DNA from 2 places in the Methylobacterium sp. Gmos1 genome. Region 1 is predicted to be linked to the other one. Evidence: predicted binding sites of a transcription regulator. Region 1 holds the regulator's gene; the other holds the start of a gene.

Evidence for each region. The regulator LexA, encoded in region 1, represses DNA repair genes until DNA is damaged. The targets are predictions, from matches to a motif close to TGTTCNNNNTGTGTTCNG.
Region 2: a site for LexA is predicted at 2,544-2,561, ahead of ACS5PV_RS25920 (PA0069 family radical SAM protein). Genes of this name have one in related genera too.

What each region holds. Positions count from the first base shown of each region.
Region 1 covers NZ_JBSNCC010000024.1:36,549-50,985, forward strand. The annotation lists gene ACS5PV_RS28655 (DMT family transporter) at 1-206, opposite strand, end outside; gene ACS5PV_RS28660 (hypothetical protein) at 327-1,046, opposite strand; gene ACS5PV_RS28665 (FAD binding domain-containing protein) at 1,513-2,343, shown strand; gene ACS5PV_RS28670 (molybdopterin-dependent oxidoreductase) at 2,334-5,075, shown strand; gene ACS5PV_RS28675 (NCS2 family permease) at 5,066-6,421, shown strand; gene lexA (transcriptional repressor LexA) at 6,869-7,606, opposite strand; gene uvrB (excinuclease ABC subunit UvrB) at 7,894-10,659, opposite strand; gene ACS5PV_RS28690 (PAS domain-containing protein) at 10,732-11,802, opposite strand; gene ACS5PV_RS28695 (LysR family transcriptional regulator) at 11,799-12,773, opposite strand; gene ACS5PV_RS28700 (VOC family protein) at 12,897-13,406, shown strand; gene ACS5PV_RS28705 (DUF3297 family protein) at 13,393-13,656, opposite strand; gene ACS5PV_RS28710 (hypothetical protein) at 13,942-14,064, shown strand; gene ACS5PV_RS28715 (hypothetical protein) at 14,064-14,390, shown strand.
Region 2 covers NZ_JBSNCC010000018.1:61,137-75,573, forward strand. The annotation lists gene ACS5PV_RS25900 (uracil-DNA glycosylase) at 1-385, shown strand, start outside; gene ypfJ (KPN_02809 family neutral zinc metallopeptidase) at 493-1,398, shown strand; gene moaB (molybdenum cofactor biosynthesis protein B) at 1,398-1,991, shown strand; gene ACS5PV_RS25915 (hypothetical protein) at 1,957-2,472, opposite strand; gene ACS5PV_RS25920 (PA0069 family radical SAM protein) at 2,592-3,704, shown strand; gene ACS5PV_RS25925 (GNAT family N-acetyltransferase) at 4,208-4,780, shown strand; gene ACS5PV_RS25930 (PCC domain-containing protein) at 4,749-5,615, opposite strand; gene ACS5PV_RS25935 (acyl-CoA synthetase) at 5,612-7,210, opposite strand; gene ACS5PV_RS25940 (ribonuclease HII) at 7,426-8,019, opposite strand; gene ACS5PV_RS25945 (hypothetical protein) at 8,270-8,515, shown strand; gene ACS5PV_RS25950 (hypothetical protein) at 8,625-8,777, shown strand; gene msrB (peptide-methionine (R)-S-oxide reductase MsrB) at 8,935-9,348, shown strand; gene ACS5PV_RS25960 (YARHG domain-containing protein) at 9,488-9,751, opposite strand; gene ACS5PV_RS25965 (hypothetical protein) at 9,868-10,068, opposite strand; gene ACS5PV_RS25970 (hypothetical protein) at 10,444-10,716, opposite strand; gene ACS5PV_RS25975 (cold-shock protein) at 10,792-11,562, opposite strand; gene ACS5PV_RS25980 (protein adenylyltransferase SelO) at 11,965-13,398, shown strand; gene ACS5PV_RS25985 (ABC transporter substrate-binding protein) at 13,371-14,437, opposite strand, start outside.

The sequences.
Region 1 (14,437 bases):
ATGACGGCGCCGACCAGCCCGAAGGCGAGCGCGGAGCGCAGGAACATCACCTCGCCGACCGGGTAACGGGCGACGAGGTACTTCGAGAAGGCGTTCGAGAGGGTCAGCAGCACCGTCGCGCCGATCATCAGCGCGATGCCGAGGGGGATGTTGTCGGCGGGGCGGAGGGGCTGTGCCGCCCCCCCGGCGACCGGGGCGCTCTGCATGGGATTCTTCCGCTGCTCCACGGCCTTGGCCCGGCGCCGCGGGCTCTTCCGCCCGCCGCAGCGGCGGCACGATTCGACGATACGGGGCGGCGCCCTCGCGTCGGGCGCCGCGCACGGGCTTCAGGCGGTCGGCCGCCGGGCCGGGGGTGCGTCGGGGATGGCCTCGGCTTGAGCGCTCATGAACCAGGGCTTCACCCCGACGCCGCGGCGCAGGGAGTACATGTAGAAGATCGGCAGGGTGGCCGGGAACAGGTCGCGGAACTCGCTGCCGTTGAAGGTGACGAACACCGCCTCCGGGAAGGCCGCCGCCACCGCAGTCTTCTCGACCATGTTCATGCGGTAGTAGTCGAGCGCGCCCTGCTCCGAGGAGCCCTCGCCGCGGTACCACTTGGCCGCGCAGGCGACGAGGCTCGCCAGGATCTCGCCGGAGGGCTCCTCCGCGGGCATGTCGGCCCCGATCTCGCGGGCGAAGGCGACGACGTCGCCGAGCCGGGCGCTGGTGAAGCCGCGGGCCTGCGCGGCGGCATCGATGGCGCCGAAATAGGCATTCGCCGCCGCATCCGGGTGCCCGTTCAACGCGGCGTGGGTGTCGGTGAAGATCAGCCGGAATACCGCCCCCGGCGCGTAGGCCCGGCGCACCCGCTCTGCCATCTGGCCGAGATAGTCGAGGCAGGCCAGGTCGGGCGCGGCGATCTCCGCCCGCGGGCCCTTGCCCCAGTACAGCACGAATTCGAGCGGGCGCCCGGCCGCGGCCGCCGCCTCGACCGCCGGCACCAGCCGCTCGGGATTGCCGGGCTGCTCGCGCTTGAAAGCCCAGGTGTTGAACGACTTGATTATCAACTCAGAATTGAGTCTCTGCGCCGGTTTACCGCCCTGGCGAATTTTTTTGTGCGCCGACGTCAAGTTCGGCGCCAAGTCGATTTGCGGCGCCTCGGATGCGATGAGATCCGCTCCGTTGGGATAGGCCGATTGCATGTCTTTCGTCCCCGTGTCGCTCCGCAACGTAAAGCCTGAAGTAAACTTTTCTAGCTTCGGCATGACGGCGACCTGTTCATCGTCCCGGGATGCGCGATAAATGAGTTAACAACTTATTAAAGTCAATCGGATGGCTAACAGATATTAAAAATCCCCACAGAAAGACGCTTCGCCGGCTCACTGGGGCGCCGCCCTGGCCGGTGATCGCGTGGGGCGCGGCGCGGGGCGGGCCCCGAGCCGTCCGGCCGCCTGCGGCTTTGGACGCGATCTTGCCTTAAGGTAGCCGCGGCCCGCCGCGAGGGGCGCGTGCGGGAGGCTCGCGAGACGGTTCATGGACCTCAACAGCATCACCGAGGTGGTGGCGCCCCGCGCCCGGGACGGCCTGCCGGCCTGGCGGCCGGGCGATGCCTGGCTCGCCGGCGGGACCTGGCTCTTCTCCGAGCCGCAGGAGGGGTTGGGCCGGCTCATCGATCTGCCGTCCCTCGGCTGGGAGCCCTACGCGGTGACCGACCAGGGCCTGCGGATCGCCGCGACCTGCACCATCGCGGCCCTCGACCGGGTCGAGTGGCCGGCCGCCTTCACCGCCGCGCCCCTGGTCGGGCTCTGCTGCCGGGCGCTCCTCGGCTCGTTCAAGATCTGGAACGCCGCCACATTCGGCGGCAACCTCTGCCTCGCGCTTCCCGCCGGGCCGATGATCGCGCTCGCGGTCGCCCTCGACGGCCTCGGCCTGATCTGGACGCCGGACGGCGGCGAGCGGACCCTGCCGGTCCGCGACCTGGTGTGCGGGCCGCAGGAGACGGCGCTCGCGCCCGGCGAGATCCTGCGGGAGGTCTTTCTCCCCGTGGCGGCCCTGCGGCGGCGCGCCGCCTTCCGGCGCATCTCGCTGAGCCCCAACGGCCGCTCCGGCGCGCTCACCGTCGCCACCCTGGACCCGTCCGGCGCCTTCGCCCTCACGGTGACGGCGGCGACAAGGCGCCCGGTGCGGATTGACCTGCCCGCCCTGCCGGAGGCCGGGGCGCTGGCGGCGGCGCTCCACGCCGCGATTCCCGACGCGCTCTGGTACGACGACGTCCACGGGGCGCCGGACTGGCGCCGCCACGTCACCGGGCTCCTCGCCCAGGAGGCCCGGGCCGAACTCGCGGGAGGCGGCGCATGCGGCTGACGGTCAACGGAACGGTGCACGAGGCCGAGCCCCGCCCCGGGCAGTGCCTGCGCACCTTCCTTCGCGATCTCGGCTGGTTCGGGGTCAAGAAGGGCTGCGACGCGGGCGATTGCGGCGCCTGCACGGTCCACGTCGACGGCGAGCCGCTGCATTCCTGCCTGGTGCCGGCGTTCCGGGCGTCCGAGCGCAGCATCACCACGGCGGAAGGGCTCGCCGGCCCCTGCACGCCTGACGGCGGCGTGCCCGACACCCTCCACCCGGTGCAGGCCGCCTTCGTCGCCGCGCAGGGCTTCCAGTGCGGCTTCTGCACGTCGGGCATGGTGATGACGGCGGCCGCCCTCGACCAGGGTCAGCGGCGCGAACTGCCAGCGGCGCTGAAGGGCAACCTCTGCCGCTGCACCGGCTACCGGTCGATCGCCGACGCGATAGCGGGGCTCGACGGAACGGTCCCGCCGGCCTGCGGGCATAGCGCCCCGGCCCCGGCGAGCGCCGCCCTGGTCAGCGGCCGGGCGCGCTACACCCTCGACCTCGCCCTGCCCGGCGCCCTGCACCTGAAGGTGCTGCGCTCGCCCCACGCCCACGCGCGGATCCGGTACGTCGATGCGAGCGCCGCCCTGGCGCTGCCCGGGGTGGTGCGGGTGCTCACCCACGCCGACGCGCCCGACCGGCTCTTCTCCACCGCCCGGCACCAGAACCCGACCGACGACGCCAGCGACACCAGGGTGCTCGACCCGGTGCTGCGCTTCGTCGGCCAGCGCGTCGCGGCGGTGGTCGCCGAGAGCGAGGCGGCGGCGGAGGCCGGCTGCCGGGCCTTGCGCGTCGATTACGAGGTGCTGCCGGCCTGCCTCGACCCCGAGCGCGCCCTCGACCCCGACGCGCCCCTCGTCCACGGCGCGCGGCCGACCGGCCAGGATGCGCCCCAGGATGCGCCGCCGCTGCATCCCCACCCCAACCTCGCCGCCGAGGCGCATGGCGCGATCGGCGACGTCGCGGCCGGCCTCGCCGCGGCCGACGTGGTGCACGAGGGCACCTACACCTCGCAGAGGATCCAGCACGCGCATCTCGAGACCCACGCGGCGATGGGCTGGCGCGACCCGATTGGGCGCCTCGTCATCCGCTCCAGCACCCAGGTGCCGTTCCTCACCCGCGACGCGCTCTGCGCGCTGTTCGATCTCCCGCGGGACCGGGTCCGGGTCGAGTGCGGCCGGGTCGGCGGCGGCTTCGGCGGAAAACAGGAGATGCTGACCGAGGACCTGGTGGCGCTCGCCGTGCTCGCCACCGGCCGGCCGGTGCGCTGGGAGCTGACCCGCGCCGAGCAGTTCACCGCCACCACCACGCGCCACCCGATGCGGGTGCGGGTGCGCCTAGGCGCCCGCCGCGACGGCACCCTGACGGCGATCGCCCTCGACGTGCTGTCGAATACCGGGGCCTACGGCAACCATGCCGGCGGGGTGCTGCATCACGGCTGCAACGAGGTGATCGCGGTCTATCGCTGCGCCAACAAGCGGATCGACGGCTACGCCGTCCACACCCACACCCTGCCGGCCGGCGCCTTTCGCGGCTACGGCTTGAGCCAGACGATCTTCGCGGTCGAATCCGCCATGGACGAGCTCGCCCGGGCGCTCGACCTCGATCCGGTCGAGCTGCGGCGGCGCAACGTCGTGCGCCCCGGCGACCCGATGGTCTCGACCAGCCTCGAACCCCACGACGTCCAGTACGGCAGCTACGGCCTCGACCAGTGCCTCGACGCGGTCGCGGTGGCCCTGGCCGAGCCCCCTCCCTCGGGCCCCCCGGGCTGGCGCACCGGCTCCGGCATGGCCCTGTCGATGATCGACACCATCCCGCCCCGCGGCCACTTCGCGGAGGCCCGCATCGCGCTCGACGCGGAGGGCCGCTACGCCTTGAGCGTCGGCACCGTCGAGTTCGGCAACGGCACCTCGACGGTGCACGGCCAGATCGCCGCGGAAGCCTTGCGCACCACGCCCGACCGGATCGCCCTGCGCCAGGGCGACACCGACGCGGTCGGGCACGATACCGGCGCCTATGGCAGCACCGGCATCGTGGTCGCCGGCCAGGCGACCCTGCGGGCCGCCGAAGCGCTGGCCGCCGCCTTGCGCGCGCGCGCCGCCGACCGGCTCGGGATCGATCCCGCCGCCTGCCGGCTCGACGGCGCGTTCGTCGTCGCGGGCGACACCCGGGTGGCGCTGGCCGATCTCGGCCCCGCCGAGGCGTCGGGGCGGGCCGACGGCACGCCGCGCTCGGTAGCGTTCAACGTCCAGGGCTTCCAGGTCGCGGTGCATCCCGCGAGCGGCGAGGTGCGCATCCTGCGAAGCGTCCACGCCGCCGACGCGGGGCGGGTGATGAACCCGGTGCAGTGCCGCGGCCAGATCGAAGGCGGCGTCGCCCAGGCGCTCGGTGCCGCGCTCTACGAGGACCTGGCGATCGATGAGGCGGGCCGGGTCGCGACCCCGTCCTTCCGCACCTACCACATCCCGGCCATCGCCGACGTGCCCCGCACCGAGGTGATCTTCGCCGACACCCACGATGCGGTCGGGCCGCTCGGCGCCAAGTCGATGAGCGAGAGCCCGTTCAACCCCGTGGCGGCGGCGCTCGCCAACGCCATCCGGGACGCGACCGGCGCGCGGCTGACCGCGACGCCGTTCGCGCCCGACCGGATCTACCGACAGACCAGCGACGCAACCCACAGCGGTGAGGAGGAGAGATGGACCTGAAGCGCGACGACCGCCTGACCAGGCCGGCGGGACCTTCCGGAGGCGGTTTCCTGGAGCGCACCTTCGCGCTCTCGGCCCACGGTACGACCGTCCGCACGGAGCTGCTCGCGGGGCTGACCACCTTCCTGACGATGGCCTACATCGTCTTCGTCAACCCCAACATCCTGGGCGACGCCGGGATGCCGAAGGGCGCGGTGTTCGTCGCCACCTGCCTCGTCGCGGCGATCGGCTCGCTCGTGATGGCGTTCTACGCCAACTACCCGATCGCGCTCGCCCCCGGCATGGGGCTCAACGCCTACTTCGCCTACGTGGTGGTGCTCCAGATGGGCTACACCTGGCAGGCGGCGCTCGGCGCGGTGTTCATCTCCGGCCTGCTCTTCATGGTCGTCACGCTGACGGGCCTGCGCCGGATCATCGTCGAGGGCATCCCGCGATCGATGCGCATCGCCATCACGGTCGGCATCGGGCTGTTTCTGGCGATCATCGCGCTGAAGAGCGCCGGCGTGGTGGCGGCGAGCCCGGCGACCTTCGTCACGCTCGGCGACCTGCACAAGCCGAGCACGGTGCTGGCGGTGCTGGGCTTCCTGATCGTCGCGGTGCTCTCGGTGCGCAAGGTGCGCGGCGCGCTGCTCGCCGGCATCCTGACGGTCACGGCGTTGAGCTTCGTCGTCGCCGACAACACCTTCCAGGGCGTCGCCTCGCTGCCGCCGTCGATCGCCCCGACCCTGTTTGCCCTCGACATCACCGGCGCGCTGTCGGGCGGCCTGCTCAACGTGATCCTGGTGTTCTTCCTCGTCGAACTGTTCGACGCCACCGGCACGCTGATGGGCGTCGCGAACCGCGCCGGGCTCCTCACCGAGGGCAAGATGGAGCGCCTCGACAAGGCCCTGATGGCGGATTCGTCGTCGATCTTCGTCGGCTCGCTGCTGGGCACGTCGAGCACCACGGCGTACCTGGAGAGCGCGTCCGGCGTCGAGGAGGGCGGCCGTACCGGGCTCACCGCCGCGACGGTGGCGGTCCTGTTCCTCGCCTGCCTGTTCTTCGCCCCGCTCGCCGGCTCGGTCCCGGCCTACGCCACGGCGCCGGCCCTATTCTACGTCGCCTGCCTGATGCTGCACGAGCTGGTCGATCTAGACTGGGACGACCTGACCGAGGTGCTGCCGGCCTGCGTCACGGCGCTTTTGATGCCGTTCACCTACTCGATCGCCAACGGCGTCGCCTTCGGCTTCATCACCTACGCGGTGATCAAGCTGCTCACCGGACGCTTCCGCGACGTGAAGCCGGTGGTGTGGGTGATCGCCGGCGTGTTCCTGTTCAAGTTCGTGGCGACGGGCAGCGCGCACTAACGGGCACCGCCGCCCCCTGAACCCTCCCCCTCTGCGGGGGAGGGTGGCCCCCGAAGGGGGTCGGGAGAGGGGACGCCGCTTCCGGATATGGTGGAGCCGTCGTGAAGGGCGCCCACTGGAACAGCGTCGCGCTACCCCTCTCCCGCCCGGCATCCGCCGGGCACTCTCCCCCGCAGAGGGCAGGGTTGTCCGGGAAAAGAAGTGGCGCGTCTCCCCTCTCCCGTATGGGAGAGGGGCCGGGAGTGAGGGTGGCTCGGCTCCCGTGTAAAGCTGAAAGTGTCGAGCTGCACAGCTCAACTGTTCAGGATTATTGCGGAAGCCGAGCCACCCTCACCCCTATCCCTCTCCCACACGGGAGAGGGGATCCCGCGCTTGATTTTAAAGAAGTTTTCCCCGGACAGCCCTGCGCAGAGGGGGGAGAGTTCGGGCGCCATTCCCGGGAAGGTCTCAGTACTTCCGCACCAGGCTCACCAGCCTTCCCTGGATCCGCACCCGGTCCGGCCCGAGCACCCGGGTCTCGTAGGCCGGGTTGGCGGCCTCCAGCGCGATCGAGGAGCCGCGGCGGCGCAGGCGCTTGAGGGTCGCCTCCTCGTCGTCGATCAGCGCCACGATGATGTCGCCGGTATTGGCGGTCTCCTGGCGGCGGATCACCACGAGGTCGCCGTCGAGGATGCCGGCCTCGATCATCGAGTCGCCGCGCACTTCGAGCGCGTAGTGCTCGCCGCTGGCCAGGAAGTCCGGCGACATCGCCACCGTGCGGCTCTGGCTCTGGATCGCCGAGATCGGCGTACCGGCGGCGATCCGGCCCATCACCGGCACGCTGACCGAGTGGCCGTTCTCGTCCGAGGCCGTCGCCATCGCCGGGATGCCGGCGGGCCGCTTCGGCTCGTGGGCGCGCCCGCCCTCGACCACGCTGGGGTTGAACCGCACCACCTCGGCGCTCGGCGCGGCCTGCGCCGGCCCCGTCACCGTGTCGGGCAGGCGGATCACCTCGATCGCCCGGGCCCGGTTCGGCAGGCGGCGCAGGAAGCCGCGCTCCTCGAGCGCCGTGATCAGGCGGTGGATGCCCGACTTCGACTTGAGATCGAGGGCGTCCTTCATCTCGTCGAAGGACGGGGGTACGCCCGTCTCGCGCATTCTCTGCTGAATGAAGCGGAGCAGGTCCAACTGCTTACGCGTGAGCATGTGACACTCTCATCCCCGCGCTGGCGCGCTCCGGAAACAAATCGCGAACATGGTAAGCGTTCCGCAAGTGTTCCGCAAGCGGGTCCGCACCTGCGGCGCGAGAACACAGCAGAACGAGGACATCGCGGCCAGTTCGGGCGCGGCCGGGCATGCAAAGCGGGCGGTGCGACCGGCCGGACGACGATGCGCCAGCGGCGGACGGGCGCCGGCTCCCGAGCGAGGAGGAGTTCGGCGGTCGCGCAGGACGGCCGGCGGACGTGGGAGCGATCGACCTCGATCGAGGAGGATCACCCCCGCCCCTTGCGCCCCTTGTATTTCGGCCGCTGGCCCGGAAAGCCTTGCGTCGAGCGGCCGGTCGGGCGCTCGGCGTAGGTGAAGGGCACCTCGCGGTCGGTGCCCGGGCCCATGTCGTCGAGGTCGGGCTCGCGGATGCGGGTGCCCTCGTCGGAGGTGCCCTTGCCGCCCGGCCCGTAGCCCAGGGGCTCCGCGCCGCGCCGCTTGCGCTTGGCGCCGAAGCGGCCGGCCTCGCGCTCGACCTCGGCCTGCTCGGCCATCGGGTCGTCGGCGATGGCGAGCTCGGTCGCCTGGAGCCGCTTGAGTTCGTCGCGAAGCCGCGCCGCCTCCTCGAAGTCGAGATCGGCGGCGGCCGTCCGCATCCGCTTCTCGAGGTCGGCCATCACCGCCTTGAGGTTGTGGCCGACCGTGACGGCGGACTTGGCCAAGCCCGTATCGACCTGGACGTGGTCGCGCTCGTAGACGCTCTCCAGGATGTCCGAGATGTTGCGCTTCACGCTCTGCGGCGTGATGCCGTGCTCCTCGTTGTAGGCGAGCTGCTTCTTGCGCCGGCGCTCGGTCTCGGCCATCGCCCGCTCCATCGAGCCGGTGATGTGGTCGGCGTAGAGGATGCAGCGGGCCTCGGCGTTGCGGGCGGCCCGGCCGATGGTCTGGATCAGCGAGGTCTCGGAGCGCAGGAATCCTTCCTTGTCGGCGTCGAGGATGCCGACGAGGGCGCATTCCGGGATGTCGAGGCCCTCGCGCAGGAGGTTGATGCCGATGAGCACGTCGAAGGCGCCGAGGCGCAGGTCGCGGATGATCTCGATGCGCTCCAGGGTGTCGATGTCGGAGTGCATGTAGCGCACCCGCACGCCGTTCTCGTGCAGGTACTCGGTCAGGTCCTCGGCCATGCGCTTGGTGAGCGTCGTCACGAGCGTCCGGTAGCCGGCGGCGGCGACCTCCTTCACTTCCCCCAGAAGATCATCGACCTGGGAGCGGGCCGGGCGCACCTCGATGACGGGATCGACGAGGCCGGTCGGACGGATGACCTGCTCGGCGAAGACGCCGCCGGTCTGCTCCAGCTCCCACTTCGCGGGCGTCGCCGAGACATGGATCGATTGCGGGCGCATCGCGTCCCATTCCTCGAACCGCAACGGGCGGTTGTCGAGGCAGGAGGGCAGCCGGAAGCCGTACTCGGCGAGCGTCGCCTTGCGGCGGAAGTCGCCCCGGTACATGCCGCCGATCTGCGAGACCGTGACGTGGCTCTCGTCGGTGAAGACCAGCGCGTTGTCGGGCAGGTACTCGAACAGGGTCGGCGGCGGCTCGCCGGGCTTGCGGCCGGTGAGGTAGCGCGAATAGTTCTCGATGCCGTTGCAGGCCCCCGTCGCCTCGATCATCTCGAGGTCGAAGGTGCAGCGCTGCTCCAGGCGCTGCGCCTCGATCAGCCGGCCCATCCGGGTCAGCTCCTCGACCCGCCACTTCAGCTCGTCCTTGATGCCCTTGACCGCCTGCTGGAGTGTCGGGCGCGGCGTGACGTAGTGGCTGTTGGCGTAGACCTTGACGAACTTGAGCGTGTTGAGGGTCTTGCCGGTGAGCGGATCGAACTCGGAGATCGCCTCGATCTCGTCGCCGAACAGACCGATGCGCCAGCCGCGGTCTTCCAGGTGGGCCGGCCACAGCTCGATCACGTCGCCGCGGACCCGGAAGGTGCCGCGGGCGAAGTCGGACTGGATGCGCTTGTATTGCAGCGCCACCAGGTCGGCGACGAGTTGGCGCTGCTCGATCTTCTCGCCGAGGCTGACGGTGAACGACATCGCCGTGTAGGTCTCGACCGAGCCGATGCCGTAGATGCACGAGACCGAGGCGACGATGATGACGTCGTCGCGCTCCAGGAGCGCCCGGGTGGCGGAGTGGCGCATCCGGTCGATCTGCTCGTTGATCGACGACTCCTTCTCGATGAAGGTGTCGGAGCGCGGCACATAAGCCTCGGGCTGGTAATAGTCGTAGTACGAGACGAAATATTCCACCGCGTTGTCGGGGAAGAAGCTCTTGAACTCGCCGTAGAGCTGCGCCGCCAGGGTCTTGTTGGGGGCGAGGATCAGGGCCGGGCGCTGGGTCTCCTCGATGACCTTCGCCATCGTGAAGGTCTTGCCCGAGCCGGTGACGCCGAGGAGCACCTGGTCGCGCTCGGCGCCCTTCACGCCGGCGACGAGCTCGGCGATGGCGCGCGGCTGGTCGCCCGCCGGGGTGAATTCCGAGTTCAGCCGGAACGGGACGCCGCCCTCCGACTTCTGCGGCCGCTCGGGGCGGTGCGGGCGCCACAGCTCGCCGTTCTTGAACAGCGGGTTGCCCTCGGTGAGGAGCTTGGTCAGCGCGTCGACCGTCGCCGAGACGCCCTCGGCCGCCAGCGACCCGCGCTCCTCCACCGCCTCGCCGTCCGGCTCGCGCAGGCCCAGCGCCTGGGCGAGCGCCGGGTCGACGTCGGCCGCATCGCCGTGCGCGAAGGCGGCCTGCGGCGCCTCGCCGAAGCCGCCCGGGGCCGCGGCCCCGGAGCGCTTGGCCTTGCGGCCGGACCCGGACGGTGCCGTCCCGGGGGCCGCGGCCGCGTCCTTGCGCGGGCGCCCGCGCTTCGGCGACTCGGGCGGCGGCGGTTCCACGACGGGCAGGCGGTCGCGGTTCAGCGCCGGGTTCAACAGCTCGGCGAGGAACGGGTCGAGCGGCTTCAGCTCGGGCTTGGAGGCCTTGCCGGTCGACAGGCGGGGCTTCTTCGGGGCTGGCATGGAGGTGATATGGCAAGCCCTGCCGGGGCCGGAAAGGGCTCTCGTCAGCGCACCTTGACCACCTCGTGCGGCTCACCGCACCTTGGCGACCGCGATCGCGTCGCCCTCGACGAGCAGGAAGCCGATGCCGGCCCGGCGCAGCGCCTCGATGGCGGCGTGGCGGCTGCGGGCCGCCGGCCCCTCGCTGCCCTCCTCCAGGCGCCGGATGGTCGAGAGCGAGAGGCCGCTCGCTTCGGCGAGCTCGGCCATCGACCAGTCGAGCAGGCCGCGGGCGGCGCGCAGATGCGCGCCCTGGACCGCCTGCTCCAGGCTGCGCCGCACCGCGCCCGTGGGCACCGGCCGCATCCCGTCGATCCGGGAATTCAGGCTGGCCCAGGTCTCGATCCGCCCGTCGGCGCCGCGCACCGGGACGAACACGCCGCGGAACAGGCCCCGCTCGCCGCCGGCCAGGGCGAGGTGGTTCTCCGTCACGAAGGGCCGCCCGGCCTCGACCCGGGCCAGGACCTGGTCGTAGACGCGCCCGCGCTCCTCCGGCACCAGGATCCGGGTCCAGTCGTCGTGGAAATCCTGCTGGCTCAGGCCGGTGAGGCTCAGGAGTTCGCGCGAGGCGATGCGCAGCGAATCCGAGTAGGGCGAGGCGTGCATCCAGGTCTGCGCCTGCTCGAACAGGGCCCGCTTGCGGCGCTGCTCCTCGCGGTGCAGGCCGGCCAGGCGCTCGGCGTCGGTCACGTCCAGCACCACCCCGGCCACCGCGCGGGGCCGGCCGGCGGGAGTGAAGTAGGCGGTGCCGCGGCTGGCCAGCACCCGCAGCGACCCGTCGGGCCGGATCACCCGGACGGTGTGGTCGTTGAAGATCCCCTCCCGCATCACCGCACCGTTGGTCTCGATCAGCGGCCGGTCCTCGGGATGGACGAGGCTGAGGAACAACCCGAAATCCGCCCGCACGCCGCCGGGCTCGAAGCCGAGCAGCCGGTAGAGGCCCGGCGACCAGACCTGCTCGTTGCGGTCGAAATCCCAGGTCCAGCTGCCGGTCAGGCCGTGGCTCTCGATCAGCCGCAGGAAGTCCCGGTCGGGGAAATCGAGCCCGGTCAAATCCTCCTCGGGGCGCCGGGGAAGGCCGGGCGGCGTGGCGTCCCGGGTCATGACAGCCTCGCGGGCTCGCGCGGAGCGGCCGGCTCCGGCACCAGGGTGAGGGGCAGCGGATCATCGCTCCCGAGCGGGTCGGGCAGGCCGCGATCCCAGGGCGGGTCGGCGAAGCGGTCCGCCACGAACGCCACCAGGGCCCGGACCTTGGCGGGCGGGCGGCGGCGCGAGGGCATCACCGCGTGGATCGGCAGGGACGGCACGGGCCCGAGATCGAGCCCCACCAGGCGGCCGTGGCGCAGGGCCTCGGCGACCAGGAAGGTCGGCTGGTAGATCACCCCGAGCCCGGCGGCGGCCGCCGCCACCAGGGCGGCGCCGTTCGAGGCGCGCAGCGAGCCCGAGACCGCGACGGTGCCGGCCTCGAAGCGCCAGCCGTCGCTGCTCGCCAGGGTGTAGCCGAGGCAGTTGTGCCGCATCAGGTCCTCCGGCCGGCGCGGCCGGCCGTGGGCGGCGAGGTAGGACGGCGCGGCGCAGACCCGCATCCGGCACGGCGCCAGCGCCCGGGCGACCAGGCTCGAATCGCGCAGGTGGCCGATCCGCAGCGCCAGGTCCCAGCCCTCCTCGATCAGGTCGACCGGCCGGTCGTTGAGGCCGAGCTCGACCGTCAGCGACGGGTGGGCCTGCCCGAACTCGGCCAGCGCCGGAGCAACGTGCAGCACCCCGAACGAGACCGGCACGTTGAGCCGCAGGGTGCCGCGGGGCTCCATCGCCTCGGCGCCGGCCGCGGCCTCCGCCTCGTCGATCTCGGCGAGGATGCGCTCGCAGGCCTCGAGATAGCGCCGGCCGGCCTCGGTCAGGGTCAGGCGGCGGGTGGTGCGGTGCAGGAGCCGGGCGCCGAGCCGGTCCTCGAGGGCGGCGACGTGCTTGGTGACGCCGCTCTGCGACAGGCCGAGCGCCCGCGCGGCGGCCGAGAGGCTGCCGGTCGCGGCGACCCGCACGAAGATCTGCATTCCGGTCAGCCGGTCGGGCACGGCTCGATCTCACTCTGAGCGTGTGAAGTGATGCTACGACATGCCGGATTTCCGGACATTCTCAAACGTTGCAGTGTGCGCAGACAGCCTGGCGCCAACACGTCGTCACCGGAGACCGAGCCGATGAGCGCACCGATCGACCCACGGACCCGCATCGGGCACGTCCACCTGCGGGTGGCCGACCTCGACCGGGCGCTCGGCTTCTATTGCGGGGTGCTCGGCTTCGCGCTGATGCAGCGCTACGGCAGCCAGGCCGCCTTCGTGTCGGCCGGCGGCTACCACCACCATATCGGGCTCAACACCTGGGACAGCGCCGGCGGGGCGCCGCCGCCGCCCGGGAGCACCGGGCTCTACCACACGGCGATCCTGTACCCGACCCGGGCGGCGCTGGCCGACGCGCTCGCCCGGCTCGACGCCGCCGGCATCCCGCTCACCGGCGCGAGCGACCACGGCGTCAGCGAGGCGCTCTACCTCGACGACCCGGACCGCAACGGGGTGGAGCTGTACCGCGACCGGCCCGAGGCCGAGTGGCCGCGGGACGAAGCCGGCGGATTGCAGATGGTGACCCGCCGCATCGACCTCGCCGCCCTGCGGGCGGAGGCTCCCTCGCAGGGCGGGGCTACCCGGCGCTAGGCGCGTCGGCCTCGGGGGTGCGGAAATAGGGCTCGACCGGGCCCTTCAGCTTCACGGTCATCGGGTTGCCGAAGCGGTCCTTGGCGTTGCCGGCCGCGAGCCGCACCCAGCCCTCGCTGACGCAATACTCCTCGACGTTGGTCTTCTCGACGCCCTTGAAGCGCACGCCGACGCCGCGCTCCAGCAGGGCGGCGTCGTGGAAGGGGCTGCGCGGATCAGTGCTGAGGCGGTCGGGCGGGGTGTCGGTCATCGGTCTCGAAGCCTTGGGGCAGGAGGTCGGGGAAGAGGTCGGGCAAGGGGTCGGGCTGGCGAGCCCGGACCATGCGTCGGCGCCCCAGTAGCCGCTCCGCGCGCCGCTGCCAATCCGCCCCCTGGGCCGGTCCGCTCTCTGGAATTTTCATAATTCACGTGACAATATAGATTGGTGATTTCAAAGTAGAAGATCTCCAAAATCGCTCTTAGATCTTGCGCGCGCCGAGAACGTGCTGCATCCAGGGCGCGCCGGACCCCGGCACGATCCGAGATGGAGGCCGCGATGGCGCGAGCGCTGATCCTGATTCACGGCTGCGCGGGCCTGATCCGCGAAGGATGGCCGCCGGTCGGCCTACCCTGGGAGCGGCTGGTCGGCTTCTTCGGCGAATCGGGGAGCGGGCGATGATGACCCTGCATCAACGCGAGCGCCTTCGGGAAGAGGCCGAATCTCGCGGGCAGGCCGCCCTGGAGCAGGCCCTGACCCTCGCCTTCTGGGACGCCCTGGAGCGCGGCCCGCTGCCGCCGATGGCGGCGCTGGAGGCCGCCGCCCGCACCGTCGGCACGCTCTACCGCCAGATCGCCTCCCTGCACGGCCCGGTGCCGCGCTGCGGGTGCGGCTGCCAGCCAGAGCCCGACGAGGACCTGATCCGCCTCGAGGCGATGCTGGCGGCCGCCCTGATCGAGCGCTCCCGGACGACCCTCGCCGACCTGCCGGTGCAGGGGCGGGCGTGAGGGTGGTCGCCGATCGATGTGCAAATCTTACGCGGGCCTTCGCGGAT
Region 2 (14,437 bases), on a different contig from region 1:
CCTCGACCGGATGATGGCGGCGATCGGGCTCGATCGCTCGAACGCCTATGTCGGCAACGTCGTGCCCTGGCGCCCGCCGGGCAACCGCAACCCGACCCCGCAGGAGCTCGCGACCTGCAAGCCGTTCATCGAGCGGCAGATCGCGCTCGCCGATCCCGACATCCTGGTCTGCCTCGGCGGCGTCGCCACGCAGGCGCTCGCCGGCACCAAGGACGGCATCCTGAAGTCGCGCGGGCGCTGGTTTCCCTACCGCACGCACAAGCGCGAGATCCGGCTGCTCGCCACCCTGCATCCGGCCTACCTGCTGCGCCAGCCGCTCCAGAAGCGCCTCGCCTGGCGCGACTTCCGCGCCTTGCGCGCCGCGCTCGACGAGGGCGAGCGTTAGCCTCTCTCAAGCGGAACCGTGCCGGCTCCCGTCGATTACCCTTGAGCCTCGGGCCTGCGCCGCGTAGCCGTCGCGGCCAAGGTTCACGGGCCAACGGGTAGCTGACCATGCGCTGGGAAGATTTTCGCACGTCCGACAACGTCGAGGACCGTCGCGGCGAGGGCGGCGGCGGGGGAGGCTTCGGCTTCCCGGGCGGCGGCGCCGGGGGCCTCGGCATCGGCACCATCGTGATCCTGTGCATCATCGGCTGGGTCACCGGCATCAACCCGGCGATCCTGATCGGCGGCGCCGAGACCGTGACCCGCCAGCGCGCTCCCCAGGAGCAGCAAGGCCAGCCGCAGCCCGACCGCCGCACCGGCGCTCCCACCGACCAGACCGGCAAGTTTGCCGCCGCGATCCTCGGCAACACCGAGGACGTGTGGAGCCAGGTGCTGCCGAACCAGACCGGCCGGCAATACACCCCGACCACGATGGTGCTCTATGCCGGCGGCACCCGCAGCGGCTGCGGCCAGGCCCGGGCCGCGATGGGGCCGTTCTACTGCCCGCTCGACAAGAAGGTCTATCTCGACACCTCCTTCTTCAAGGAGATGGAGCAGAAGTTCCGGGTCAAGGGCGACTTCGCCTACGCCTACGTCATCGCCCACGAGGTCGGCCACCACGTCCAGGACGTGCTCGGCATCCTGCCCAAGGTCCAGCGCAAGCAGCAGCAGGTCGACGAGCGCGAGTCGAACGCCCTCTCGGTCCGCGTCGAGCTGATGGCCGACTGCCTCGCCGGCGTCTGGGCCAAGAACTCCGACGACCGCTTCAAGGCGCTGGAGCCCGGCGACATCGAGGAGGCGATGCAGGCCGCGAGCGCCATCGGCGACGACCGCCTGCAGAAGCAGAGCCAGGGCTACGTCGTGCCGGATTCCTTCACCCACGGCTCTTCGGCCCAGCGCATGCGCTGGTTCCAGACCGGCTATCGCAGCGGCCAGACCCAGTCCTGCGACACCTTCCGGGCCTCGCAGCTCTGATGGCAGGTCCCGACCAAGGCCGCCTCGACACGGCCCGGGATTTCGTGCCGCTGAGCATCGCGGTGCTCACGGTCTCGGATACCCGCACGCTCGCCGACGACCGCTCGGGCGACACGCTCGCGGATCGGCTGGAGGCGGCGGGCCACCGCCTCGCCGCCCGGGCGATCGTGCCGGACGAGGTCGAGGCGATCAGCAGTCAGGTGAAGGCCTGGGCGGCGGATCCGGGCGTCGACGTCGTCATCACCACCGGCGGCACCGGTTTCACCGGCCGCGACGTGACGCCGGAGGCGCTGGAGCCGTTGTTCGAGAAGCGGATGGACGGCTTCTCGGCCGTGTTCCACCGCATCTCCTACGACAAGATCGGCACCTCGACCCTGCAATCGCGGGCGACCGCCGGCGTCGTCAACGCGACCTACGTGTTCGTGCTGCCGGGCTCGCCCGGCGCCTGCCGCGACGCCTGGGACGGCATCCTGGCCGCCCAGCTCGATTACCGGCACCGGCCGTGCAACTTCGTCGAGATCATGCCGCGCCTCGACGAGCACCTGAAGCGGGGGGCGATTACCCCCGCAGCAAAGCCGCCCGCAGGGGCCTGACCGGCAGGCGCGCCTTCAGCGGCAGGCCGGCCCGCAGGGCCTGCACCCGCACGAGGTCGCCGGCCCGCACCTGCCGGGTCCCGGTCAGCGCCTCGCGCCGGCCGGCGATCCGCTCGAACAGGGCGGCGTGCGGGCGGCGCAGCCGGCCGACCGCATCCGTGGTGGTCGTGGCGCCGAACCGGTCGAGGACGCGGATCCAGCCCTCCGCCGGCACGTCGCCGGCCTCCAGGCACAGCATCCAGGGCCGGCGCGCCAGCCCGGCCGCCGCCACCCACGGGCTGCGCCCCCGCGCCACCAGGGCGGCCCCGGTGCTCTCCGCCATGGTATCGACCTCCGGGTCGTCCGGATGCTCGGCCGCGATCACCGCATCGCCCACCACGCCCGCCGCCACGCCGGTCACGAGGGCCGCCAGGGTGCCGGCGAGGGCGTCGATGCGCTCCGGATCGATCGCGCCCGGGAGATGGATGACTGCCGTGAACATGATCGCGCCATAGCGGATGGCGGGCGGCGCGTCCTGCCTCGATCGTTGGCATTTCCGCCGGAGCTTGCGTTCGTTCCTGTTTTGTTCGAAGCTCGGCCGCGATGCGCGGGGAGGGCGGGATGGAAACGGGATGCGGACGGGCGTCGCGCCGCCTCGCCGGGTCGACGCTGGCGGCGGAGAGCCGCCGCGGGCGCGGCGCCACCGCCAACCCGAGCGGCCGGTTCGAGCCGGCCGCGCGCGAGGCCTTCGCCGACGGCTGGGAGATCGCGGAGGACCTGCCGCCGCTGCGCACCGAGGTGACGCTGGAGCGCGCTCGCAGCATCATCACCCGCAACACGTCGCCCGACATCGGCTTCGACCGCTCGATCAACCCGTATCGCGGCTGCGAGCACGGCTGCGTCTACTGCTTCGCCCGGCCGAACCACGCCTATGCGGGGCTCTCGCCGGGGCTCGACTTCGAGACGAAGCTCTTCGCCAAGCCCGACGCGGCATCGCTCCTGGAGCGGGAATTGTCGGTGAAGGGCTACGCGCCGCGCACCATCGCGCTCGGCACCGCGACCGACCCCTACCAGCCGATCGAGCGGCGCTACCGCCTGACCCGCGGCATCCTCGAGGTGCTGGCGCGCTTCCGCCACCCGGTCGGGCTCGTCACCAAGTCCGACCTCGTGCTGCGCGACCTCGACATCCTGGCGCCGATGGCGGCGCAAGGCCTGGTGAAGGTCGCGCTCTCGGTCACCACCCTCGACCCCGACCTCGCCCGGCGGATGGAGCCCCGCGCCCCGCGCCCGGAGAAGCGCCTGGCGGCGATCCGGGCGCTCGCGGAAGCCGGCGTGCCCGTGATGGCGCTGGTGGCGCCGCTGATCCCGGGCCTCAACGACCACGAGATCGAGGCCGTGCTCGCCCGCGCCCGGGATGCGGGGGCGAGCGAGGCCGGCGGCGTGCTCCTGCGCCTGCCGCACGAGCTCGCCGACCTGATGCGCGACTGGTTCGCCGAGCACTATCCCGACCGGGCCGGACGGACCTTCGCGCTGCTGAGCCAGGCGCGAGGCGGCAAGGTCTATGACGCGACCTACGGCCGGCGCTTCACCGGGACGGGCCCCTATGCCGACCTCCTGGACCAGCGGATGCGCGTGGCGATGACGCGGCTCGGGTATCCGGCGGAGCGGGTGCGGCTGCGGACGGACCTGTTCCGGGTCCCGGTGGGAGTGGGTGGGCAGTACAGCTTGTTCTGAGGTGTAGGGGCATCGCCAAGCGTAGCACTGGAATCCTACTCTCCCCGCGGGCGCAGGGCTGTCCGGGGGAAAAAATGGCGCGTCTCCCCTCTCCAGGCGATGCCGGGCTTGCCCGGTATCGCTGCAAGGTGTGGGAGAGGGGCCGTGGGGATCGAAGATCCCGCGTGAGGGTGACACGGTTCAGTGTGAAGCGCTGAGCGTGGTGCTGGCAGCTCAACCGTCAGAGTTTAACCAGGCACCGTGTCACCCTGCGCGATCTTCGATCGCCCCTACCCCTCTCCCACACCTTGCAGCGATACCGGGCAAGGATCACTCGGCAAGCCCGGCATCGCCTGGAGAGGGGATCCCGCGCTTGATTCTAAAACGGGATTTTCCCCGAACAAACCTGCCTCTGCGGAGGAGTGGTAAAGCCGCACCATTTCTTTCCCCGGACAGCAATTCTGCAGCCCGCACCGACAAACGATCGATTCTGACGCTGAGGTAAGTTCTGCTATCCTGCCGCCATGCCCGGCCAGCCCTCGCCCACCCTCGACACTCCTCGCCTCCACCTCCGCCTCGTCGCCTCCGAGGACGCCGAGGCGACGAGCGCCATGATGACCCCGGCGGTGAGCCGGTGGCTCGCCTTCTGGCCGCTGCCCTTCACCGTCGCGATGGCGCGGGAGCGGATCGCGATGGCGCACGCCCTGACGGAAGCCGGACAGGCGCTCTCCATGGCGGTGACCGCCCGCGACACCGGCGAACTCCTCGGCTGGATCATGCTGCACCGGACCCGCGACGATCCGCGAACCGCCACGCTGGGCTACTGGCTCGGCGAGGCCCATCACCGCCGGGGTATCCTGCGCGAGGCGGCCGACGCGCTGCTCCCGGTCGCCGCCGCGTGGCTCGACGTCGACCGGATCGAGGCCAGCGCGCACCCTGAGAATGCCGGCTCCTTCGCGGTGATGCGGGCCTGCGGCATGCGCTTCGAGCGCGAGGCGGTGATCCACGCCCCGGCCCGCAACCGCGACGAGCTCGTGCACATCTATGCGGTCGCGCGCGACGCCCTCACTCCGCCGTCAGGCACAGCTCGAAGGTGATGCAGGCGGCGTTGGCGCCGCGCAACAGGACGCCCTCGTGGATGGCGCCCGCGACGTCCACCACCGCGATGTCGAGATGGGCCGTGAGGCCGCCCTCCGGCCCCGGCCGCACGGTCCCGTCGCGGATCAGCACCTCGCTGGCATCCGTGGGAATCACCCGCCCGTCGGCGAAGGCCGGCCGCACGATGCTGCCGATGCCGCGCACCCGCGCCGCCGAGAGACCATGGGTCCGGGCCGCCGCCTCGATCGCCGCATGGATCTCCTCGTTCGGCTGGATCTTCAGGAGCAGACAGCCGGACTGCGCCCCCGACAGCGGGACCGGGGTGAAGAGCGGGAAGTTGGTCTCGGCATCCGGGATGACCCGCCAGGCCGCCTCCGCCGTGCCCCAGACCTCGACCCGCACGGCCTGTGCGATCACCACCTCCGCCGGCAGCAGGTGGCCGGCGCGGCGGCGCCCGTCGGGCTCAATCCAGGTGCCGTGCACGTGCAGGAACGCGGCGCCATCACGCTCGCCGAAGGTGGCGCTCGCCCGCTCCAGTCGGGTCGTGCCCTCGGGCCGGAAGGTCTCGCTGTAATAGGCGGCAAAGCGCGGATCCGACGACAGCGCCGGCATCACGTAGGAGAAGGGCGAGAAGGCCCCGCCCGAGAGATGCACCACGCCGCCCCGCATCCCGGCTTCAGTGAGCGGTCGTCCGACGGCGTCGAGGAGGGTATGCCCCGGCGCGAGATCGAAGGCGCGGTGGATCGGGGCGCCGCCGGCGGCGAGCCAGCGCTCGGGCCGCGCAGGCCCGGGCTGGGCGAGGGTGGCGAAGGGCCGTACCAGGGGCGCGCTCATCCCTGTGCCTTCTCGCCGAGAAGTCCCGCCGCCTCGAGTTCGTCCCGCACCATCTTCTTGGTGATCTTGCCGTAGCCGGATTTCGGCAGCGACTCGCGCAGGATCACCCGGCGCGGCAGCTTGTAGCGGGCGACCTTGTCGAACAGGAACGCCATCACGTCGTCCTCGGAGAGCGCCATGCCCTCGCGCGGGACGCAGACCGCGATGCCGATCTCGCCCCAGGTCGGGTCGGGCACGCCGAGCACCGCCGTCTCGGCCACCGCCGGATGGGCCAGGATCTTCTCCTCGATCTCGCGCGGGTAGATGTTCGAGCCGCCCGAGATGTACATGTCGGAGGCGCGGCCCGTGATGTACAGGAAGCGCTCCTGGTCGAGGTAGCCGAGGTCGCCGGTGCGGAACCAGCCACCGCGAAACGCCTCGGCATTGGCCTTCGGATTCTCCCAGTAGCCGGCAAAGACCGCGGGGCCGCAGACGCAGATCTCGCCGTTCTCACCGGGAGCGACCTCGCGCCCGTCCGGGTCCTGGATCTGCACCTGCATGCCCGTGCGCTCGAAGCCGCAGGTGCCGATCTTCACCGCCGGCCCGTCCTCGGCCTCGTGGAGGGCGGGAGGCAGCACCGTGATGTTGCCGGTGACCTCGCCGAGGCCGAAATACTGCACGATCACCTTGCCCAGCGTGCGCAGGGCTCGCTTCTGGTCCTCGCGGTACATCGGCGCGCCGGCATAGATGATGTATCGCAGCGAGGAATGGTCGTTGGCCCCGACCGCCGGGTGCTCGACCATCATCTTCAGGATCGTCGGCACGGTGAACATGTTGGTGATGCGGTGGCGCGCGACCAGGCCCCAGACCTCCGCGGCGTCGAAGCGCTCGGAGGCCGGCAGCACCGAGGTCACGGCCCGGGCGATCTGCGCCACCGCGTGCACCCCGGCCCCGTGCGAGAGCGGCGCCACCACCAGCGAGGCGTCGGTCTCCGCGCTCGTGCCCGGCATCAGGTCGCAGAGGTGGTTGGTGACCACGAAGGCCATCTGGCCGTGGGTCAGCACCGCGGCCTTCGGCTTGCCGGTGGTGCCGGAGGTGTAGAAGAACCAGCACGGGTCGTCGTGCTCGACCGCCGCGTTCGCGACCGCGCTCCCCGCGCCCTGCGCCACCACGTCCTCGTAGGCCTCGCCCGCGGCCGGGCCCTCGCCGATGACGACGACGCGGGTCAGCGACGGGCAGGCCTCCCGCACGGCGGCGACGTGGTCGGGGTAGTCGGCGTGGCACAGGAACGCGACCGCGCCCGATTGCTGCGCGAGGTAGGCGACGTCGCCGGGCATCAGCCGAAAATTCGTCGGCACGAACACCGCGCCGAGCCGGAACGCCGCGACCATGATCTCCAGGATGGCGTTGCCGTTGCGGGCATGGACCAGCAGCCGGTCCCCCTTGGCGATGCCGCGCTGCCTGAGCGCGCCGGCCAGCGCCGAGACCCGGGCGTCGAACTCGCTCCACGTCCAGCTGCGCTCGCCCCAGACGATCGCCGGGCGGTCCGGATGCCGGGCGGCGGCCTGGGTGACGAAATGGGCGAGGTTCATCACCCGGCGCGACATCGGGGTCATCATCGGGCGGCCCTCGGGGTCGTGGTGGTCACGGTCGGTCTCCTCCCTGGCGGCGCCGGCCATTCGGCTCGTTGCGCGTGGGAGGAGCTTACGACGCTCCTAGCGGGAAGCGGAAGCGCCGGCCGCGCATGGGCCGCCTCATTCGGTTTCCGCATCGCTCAAGAGCCGCGCGGGCTCGTGACATTAGATACGGAAGATGACCTCCGGATCTCATGTCAGGTCTTCGACTTGAAGCTCAGCCGATGGTGGCGCGTGAGGCCGAGGCGCACCATCGCGGCCCGGTGCGCGGCGGTGCCGTAGCCGACGTTGCGCTCCCAGGCATAGGCCGGGTGGCGCGAGGCGAGCGCCCGCATCAGCCGGTCGCGCGCCACCTTGGCGACGATCGAGGCGGCGGCGATCTGCGGCACCAGCCGGTCGCCGCCGACGAGGGCCCGGCAGGGCAGGGGCAGGCCCGGGGGGACGTCGCGCCCGTCCACCGCCACCTCCGCCGCGAGGCCGAGGCGGGTGACGGCGCGGCGCATGGCGTCGAGGGTGGCGGCGCGCACGTTGATCCGGTCGATCAGGTCGCGGGAGGCGCCGGCGAGCGCCACGCGGCCGGCGGCGGCGATCCGCGGCGCCAGACGCTCGCGGGTGGCGGCGTCGAGGCGCTTGCTGTCGTCGAGGGCTTCCAGCAGGTCGGGGGGCAGGCCGGCCGGATCGAAATGCACCGCCGCGACGATCACCGGGCCGCACAGCGCGCCGCGGCCGACCTCGTCGCAGCCGATGAGGACGGGGTAGCGGGCGGCGTGTCTGGCATCGAACGGGCGCATCGCGCAGATGTGCGCGCGTTCCGGTTTCGAAATCCCTGCGCGCACAACCGGTGACGTTCCCTTTCGGCCGGCGCGGCGCGATGATCGCTCCCACGAAGGCGCGTCGGAGCGCCGGACCGGGGAGGATGCACCAGCGCCCTGCGCGTCGATGACGCGCCCGTGCCTGTTCCGCAGCTTCTGGCACGCGGCGTGCCGCTCCCGGTATCCGGCCCCGCTCGGCCCGGATTCAACCGCTGGAGGTACGCCGCACATGAAGGTCGCCCTCGCCGTCGCCGCGCTCTCCCTCGTCCAGCCCGCGCATTCCTGGTACCCCTTCGAGTGCTGCTCGGACCAGGATTGCGAGCCGATCTCCGACGCCGTCGAGGTGCCGGGCGGCTACCAGACCCACGGGATCTTCGTGCCGATGGCGAAGGTGCGGCCGAGCCAGGACGGGCGCTACCACTGGTGCCACCGCGGGACTTACGTGTTCTGCTTCTTCGCACCGCTCGCAGGCTGACAATTCGCTTGGCGGGCGGACGGCCTGCTGGCACCTGTGGGCGACGGGTGCGTTCCCGAAGGGCAGGGGAGCCCGACACCGGGGACGCCCGAGACGAAGAGGAGGATGCATGACCACGCCGCCGCGGCAGAGCCCGCTCCTGGCGCTCGCCCTGCCCGTCGCGCTGCTCGCCGGGGCCCTGACGATCGGGTTCTGGACGCTCGACCACATCCGGATCGCCCGCGCCCGGGCGCTCGCCGTGCAGATGTGGATGCAGCCATAAGCCAGACCTCGGCCATTTTGGTCGGCGCGTCCGGGCCTGGCTCGGCACGGTCGGACCTCCCCGCACCGGGGGCGCTGCCGCACCCCCTCGCCGGATGCGGTGCCCGCCACCATCTTGTGTTCCCGTCACTTGAAGAGACGCGACGAGGAGAGGCCCGATGGCCGCGACCGAGACCGGCACCGCCGAGACCCGCACCGACGCGGAGTGGCGCCGGACCCTGACGCCGCAAGCGTACCGCGTGCTGCGCGAGCACGGCACCGAGCGCCCGGGCACCAGCCCGCTCAACCAGGAGAAACGGGCCGGCACCTTTACCTGCGCCGGCTGCGGCCAGCCATTGTTCGACGCCGCCACGAAGTTCGAATCCGGCACCGGCTGGCCGAGCTTCTCGGCTCCCCTCGACGGTGCGGTGGAGACCCAGACCGATCGCTCGTTCTTCATGACCCGGACCGAGGTCCATTGCGCCCGCTGCCAGGGCCATCTCGGCCACGTCTTCGACGACGGCCCGGCCCCGACCGGCCTGCGCTACTGCATGAACGGGGTGGCGATGGGGTTCGAGCCGGAAGAGGGATGAGGGGACCGGGCCGTCCGGACAGGGCCGCGTGCGGACCTTCCCCCTCGGTCACCGTCGTGGTTCGTAACGGGAGAGGGCGCCTCTCGCCGCCTCACGTCGTCTCTCCCGCCCTGCGAACCACCTCAAGGCCGAACGCCGATCAGGGCGCACACCGCATCGCCCGCTCCATGGATGCGATCTCGGCGATCTCGGCGCGCTGGCGCGCGGAAAGCGGCACCTCCGCCTGGTCGTCGTACCGGCAGCCGGCATTGCCGAAATTTCGGATCGCCCTGGCGGTCTTGAAGCAGTAGCCCGCCTCCTTGAAGATCATGTTCCGCTGGTACCAGAACTCGTCGCAGGATTGCGCTAGCGAGGGCGTTGCGCCGCCGAGGACCAGCACGGCGGCGATCGCAGCTTTCTTCATGACGCGCGTCCCGTTCTGAAGGAGCGAGGCGGCAGGGAGGGCGGGAGCCGCGACCGCGCATCTCGAGCCCCGCGCGACGGCATCCGCCCCTCCATCCCGGCTGGATGCGGCCCGGGTCAGGCCCGCGCGGCCGCGCGTCCCGGCCGCGGCTTCCTGACCGCGTCGTTGTAGGGCGCGTTGTAGGCGCGGCGCACCGAGGCCCAGTAGGCCTCGCGCTCGCGGGCCGAGAGGCGGCCGAGCGCCGCATTGAGCGCGGCCTCGCCGGCGGCTTCCAGCCCGCGCAGCTGGTCCGGGGTGACGTCGTGAACACTGGTCATGGTGGAGGAGTCCCGAGCCCGGTTGGGTTCGGCCGGCACCATGCCACAAGCGCGGCGGTTCCGCACGCCTCCGCTTGTTCCACGGCAGCGTCGCCCTACAGCATTTTTCGGTTCGGACCACCGATGCAGCCGGGTGCGAGACGGGGACCGACGCGACGGGCAGGCGCTACCGCATCGTCGCCGACGGCCATCAATTCTCCCTGTGGGATCACGGGGCGCGAGCCCGGACGCGCCGACGGATGGTCACCGACACTGACGTCGCCCGCCGGATCAAGGCGGCGCCCTTCGTCGTCGCTCGAGGCGCGTGCTCGGCACTCTCAGCACGCGGGGCACGTGCTTGGCGCTCTCCGCACGCGAGGCGCGTGCCTGGCGCTCTCAGCGAGTACCGCCCCTCGCCCCGGAGGACAGGGCCGGGTTGCGGTCGGCGGCCCGGGCGGCGCTCGGCGGCAAGCCGTCGGCACCTTGCGGCCCGCTCCAGGCGGGGAGGGGTGTGCCGGGCCTTGCGCCCCCGCGCGCGGGCGCGTGGCGCTCCTTGCCCCAGCCGTAACCGGCATTGACCCCGGCATAGAAGCCGGTGAAGTCCTCGGCCGCCGCGGCCGGCGCAGCGACGGCTCCCGCCAGGGCGAGACCCGCCAGGACGGCGCACAAACGGAAAGGAGCGGTGGCCAGGGGCCACCGCTCCGTCCGTGTCGATCGATCACTCGGGCGACAGCGCACCGAGGATCAGTCCACGCTGATGCTCTGAGCCTCGCGGCCCTTCATGCCCTCGACCACGCCCATGGTGACCGGCTGGCCCTCGGCGAGGGACTCGAGGCCGGCGCGGGCGAGCGCCGAACGGTGGATGAAGACGTCCTTGCCGCCGTCATTCACCGAGACGAAGCCGAAGCCCTTGGCCGGATCGTACCACTTCACGGTGCCGCTCATCTCGGTCGACGGACCGGAGGCGAAGCGGCCACCGCCGCCACCGCGCTCGGGACGGTCGCCGAAGCCGCCACCGAAGCCGCCGGCACGCGGCGGACGGGGGTCGCGACGGACCGGAGCCTCGGCCGTGCTGGTGTCCACGCTGGTGATGTTGGTCACCTGCGGGCCCTTCTGGCCCTGCGCGGTCTGGACGGTCAGGCGGGTGCCCGGCATCAGATCCGCGTGGCCGGCCGCCTCGACGGCGCGGATGTGGAGGAAGGCGTCGCCCGAGCCGTCGCCGAGCTCGACGAAGCCGAAGCCCTTCTCCTTGTTGAACCACTTGACCGTCGCGTCACGCTCCGGCCCCGAGGGGGCGGCGTTGCGCGGTCCGCCGCGGTCGAAGCCACCGCCGCCGCCGCCGAAGCCGCCGCCGCCGTAACCACCACCGCCGCCACCACCGTAGCCGCCGCCACCGCCACCATAGCCACCGCCGTAGCTGCTGCCCTGCGGCGCCTGGTCAGGCCACCGCGGCTCGCCACCACCCTCGTCGAAGCCGCGACGGCGCGGCTCCCTGAAATCACGACCACGTCCCATTAGAAGCTCGCCAAAACGTAAAAACCGCCGACCACCCTTGTACCCCGGTGCGCCCTGTCGCTGACAGCCAACGCCTCAGGATCGTTCCATTCCCGGCTGCGGTGACCAAGATGACCGCCACACTCCTGACGCAACTCAGACCGTACCGCAAGGCGGATCTGCCACGCGTGGCGATGACAGGGGTTACTTTCTCACGTCGCAGCGCGGATTGACAGCCCGATTCGGCATCTTTTCCCCGTGTCCAAGATGCACCAGTGTGGCGTATGAGCACGGTCCCGCGCGCCTGCGGGCATGGATTTGCGTGTGCCGGGCTCGACGGGACGAGGCGAGACGCTGCCCGGGACCCCGCCGAGACCGCGACGCGTTGCCCGCCCATCCACCGCTTCACACGCCGAGGTTCCGATGCCGGCCCCCTCCCTTCGCCCGTCGCGCCGCCACGCCGATCTCGGCCCCGACTTCTACGACGTCGTCGTGCCCGCCCGCTTCCCGGCCCACATCCTGCGCCACCGCAACCAGGCATGGGCCGAGCGGGTGGGCCTCGGCGCCCTCGCCGACGAGGAGTGGATCGCGCATTTCGGCCGCTTCGAGCCCCTGCCCGGCAGCTTTCCCGAGCCGCTGGCGCTACGCTACCACGGCCACCAGTTCCGCAGCTACAACCCGGATCTCGGCGACGGGCGCGGCTTCCTGTTCGCCCAGCTCCACGACCTCGCCGACGGGCGCCTGCTCGATCTCGGCACCAAGGGCAGCGGCCAGACGCCGTGGTCGCGCACCGCCGACGGCCGCCTGACCCTCAAGGGCGGGGTGCGCGAGGTGCTGGCCACCGCGATGCTCGAGGCGCTCGGCGTCGAGACCTCGAAGTCGTTCAGCCTGATCGAGACCGGGGAGGCGCTGGTGCGCGGCGACGAGCCGTCGCCGACCCGCTCCGCCGTGCTGGTGCGGCTCAGCCACTCGCACATCCGCATCGGCACCTTCCAGCGCTTCCGCGCCTACGACGACACCGACAACCTGCTCCGCCTCCTCGACCACACCGTGCGCACCTACCTACCCGAGGCCTGGCGCGACGACCCGGCCGACCGGGCGGCGGCCTTCCTCGCCGACGTCTGCCGACGGGTCGCCCGGATGGGTGCGCAGTGGATGGCGGCGGGCTTCGTCCACGGCGTGCTCAACACCGACAACATCAACGTCACCGGCGAGAGCTTCGATTACGGCCCCTGGCGCTTCGCCCCGGTCAACGACCCGGCCTTCACCGCCGCCTATTTCGACGAGTACGGCCTCTACGCCTTCGGGCGCCAGCCGGAGGCCTTGGGGTGGAACCTCGCGCGGCTCGCCGAGTGCCTGCTGCCGCTCTCCGACGAGGCGCGGCTGGGCGCGGCCATGGACGCCTACGGCCCGGCCCTGCAGGAGGCCTTCGCGGGAGCGATCCTGCGCCGTCTGGGCCTCGCGGTGCCGGCCGACGAGGCCCTGATGCACGCCCTCGTCGGCGCGTTCTGGGCCTTTTTGCAGCAGAGCCGGGCGCCGTTCGAGCAGGTCTTCTTCGACTGGTACGGCGGGCTGGCGAGCGAGGCCCGCGCCGCCCGCAGCCCGGCCGCCGCGCATTACACGGCCGAGGGATTCGCGCGGGTGCGCCGGGCGCTCGAACCGCTCTCGGCCGATCCGGCGGCGCGGCTCGACCACCCGTACTTTTCGAAGGAGACGCCCTGCACGATGCTGATCGACGAGGTCGAGGCCCTGTGGGCGCCGATCGCCGACAGCGACGACTGGTCGGCCTACCACGCCAAGCTCGCGGCGATCGCCGAGATGGCGCAGGCCTACGGCACGGCGCCCGCGGCGCCCTGAGACGGGGGAGTCGCGGCCCCGCGCGGCTCGGGGCCGTTCAGGCCGACGCCGCGGAACAGGTGCCGGCCGAGGGGATCCATGCGGTAGCCCGTCACCTCGCGCCGCGCGGCGACGAACACCGCCGAATGGGCGATCGGCACCCACGGCACCTCGCGGGCGAAGACGGCTTGCGCCTGCCGGTAGAGCGCGGCCCGGCCGGCCTGATCGGACAGGCGCCGGGCCCTGGTCACCAGGGCGTCGAAGGCGGGGTCGCACCAGCGCGCGACGTTGCTGCCGCCGGGCCGGGCCGGGATGCAGCCGAGCAGCACGCCGAGGAAGTTGTCGGGATCGCCGTTGTCGGCGGTCCAGCCGAACAGCGCCATCGCCGGCACGCCGGCCAGCATCTTGGCCCGGTAGGCGCTCCACTCGTCGGTGAGCAGCCGCAGCCGCACGCCGATGCGGGCGAGGTCGGCCTGGATCATGTCGGCGACGCGCCGGCCGTTGGGATTGTAGGCCCGGCTCACCGGCGGATACCACAGCTCGGCCTCGAAGCCGGACGGAAAGCCCGCCTCGGCGAGCAGCTTCTGCGCCGCCGCCCGGTCGAGGGGCGGGTCGCGCAGCGCCGGGTCGTGGCCCCAGAGGTTCGGCGGCAGCGGCGAGCGGGCCGCGGTGCCGCCCGGGCCGTAGATGCCCTCGACGATCGCCGCCTTGTCGATCGCCATCGCGACGGCGCGGCGCACCCGCAGGTCGTCGAAGGGCGGCCGCAGCACGTTGAGGGCGAGGTAGCCGATGTTCAGCTCCTCCTCGCGCATCAGGGTCAGCGCCGGATCGGCCCGGATGGACTCGAGGTCGGAGGGGTTGGGGAACGGCATCAGGTGGCACTCGCCGGCCCGGACCTTGGCGAGCCGCACCGCCGCGTTGGGGGTGATCGAGAAGACCAGGCTGTCGATCGACTGGCGCCCGCCCCAGTGCTCCGGAAACACGCGGTAGCGCAGCGCGACGTCGGGCTGGAACGCCACGAAGCTGAACGGCCCGGTGCCGATCGGCTCGCGGTCGAAGC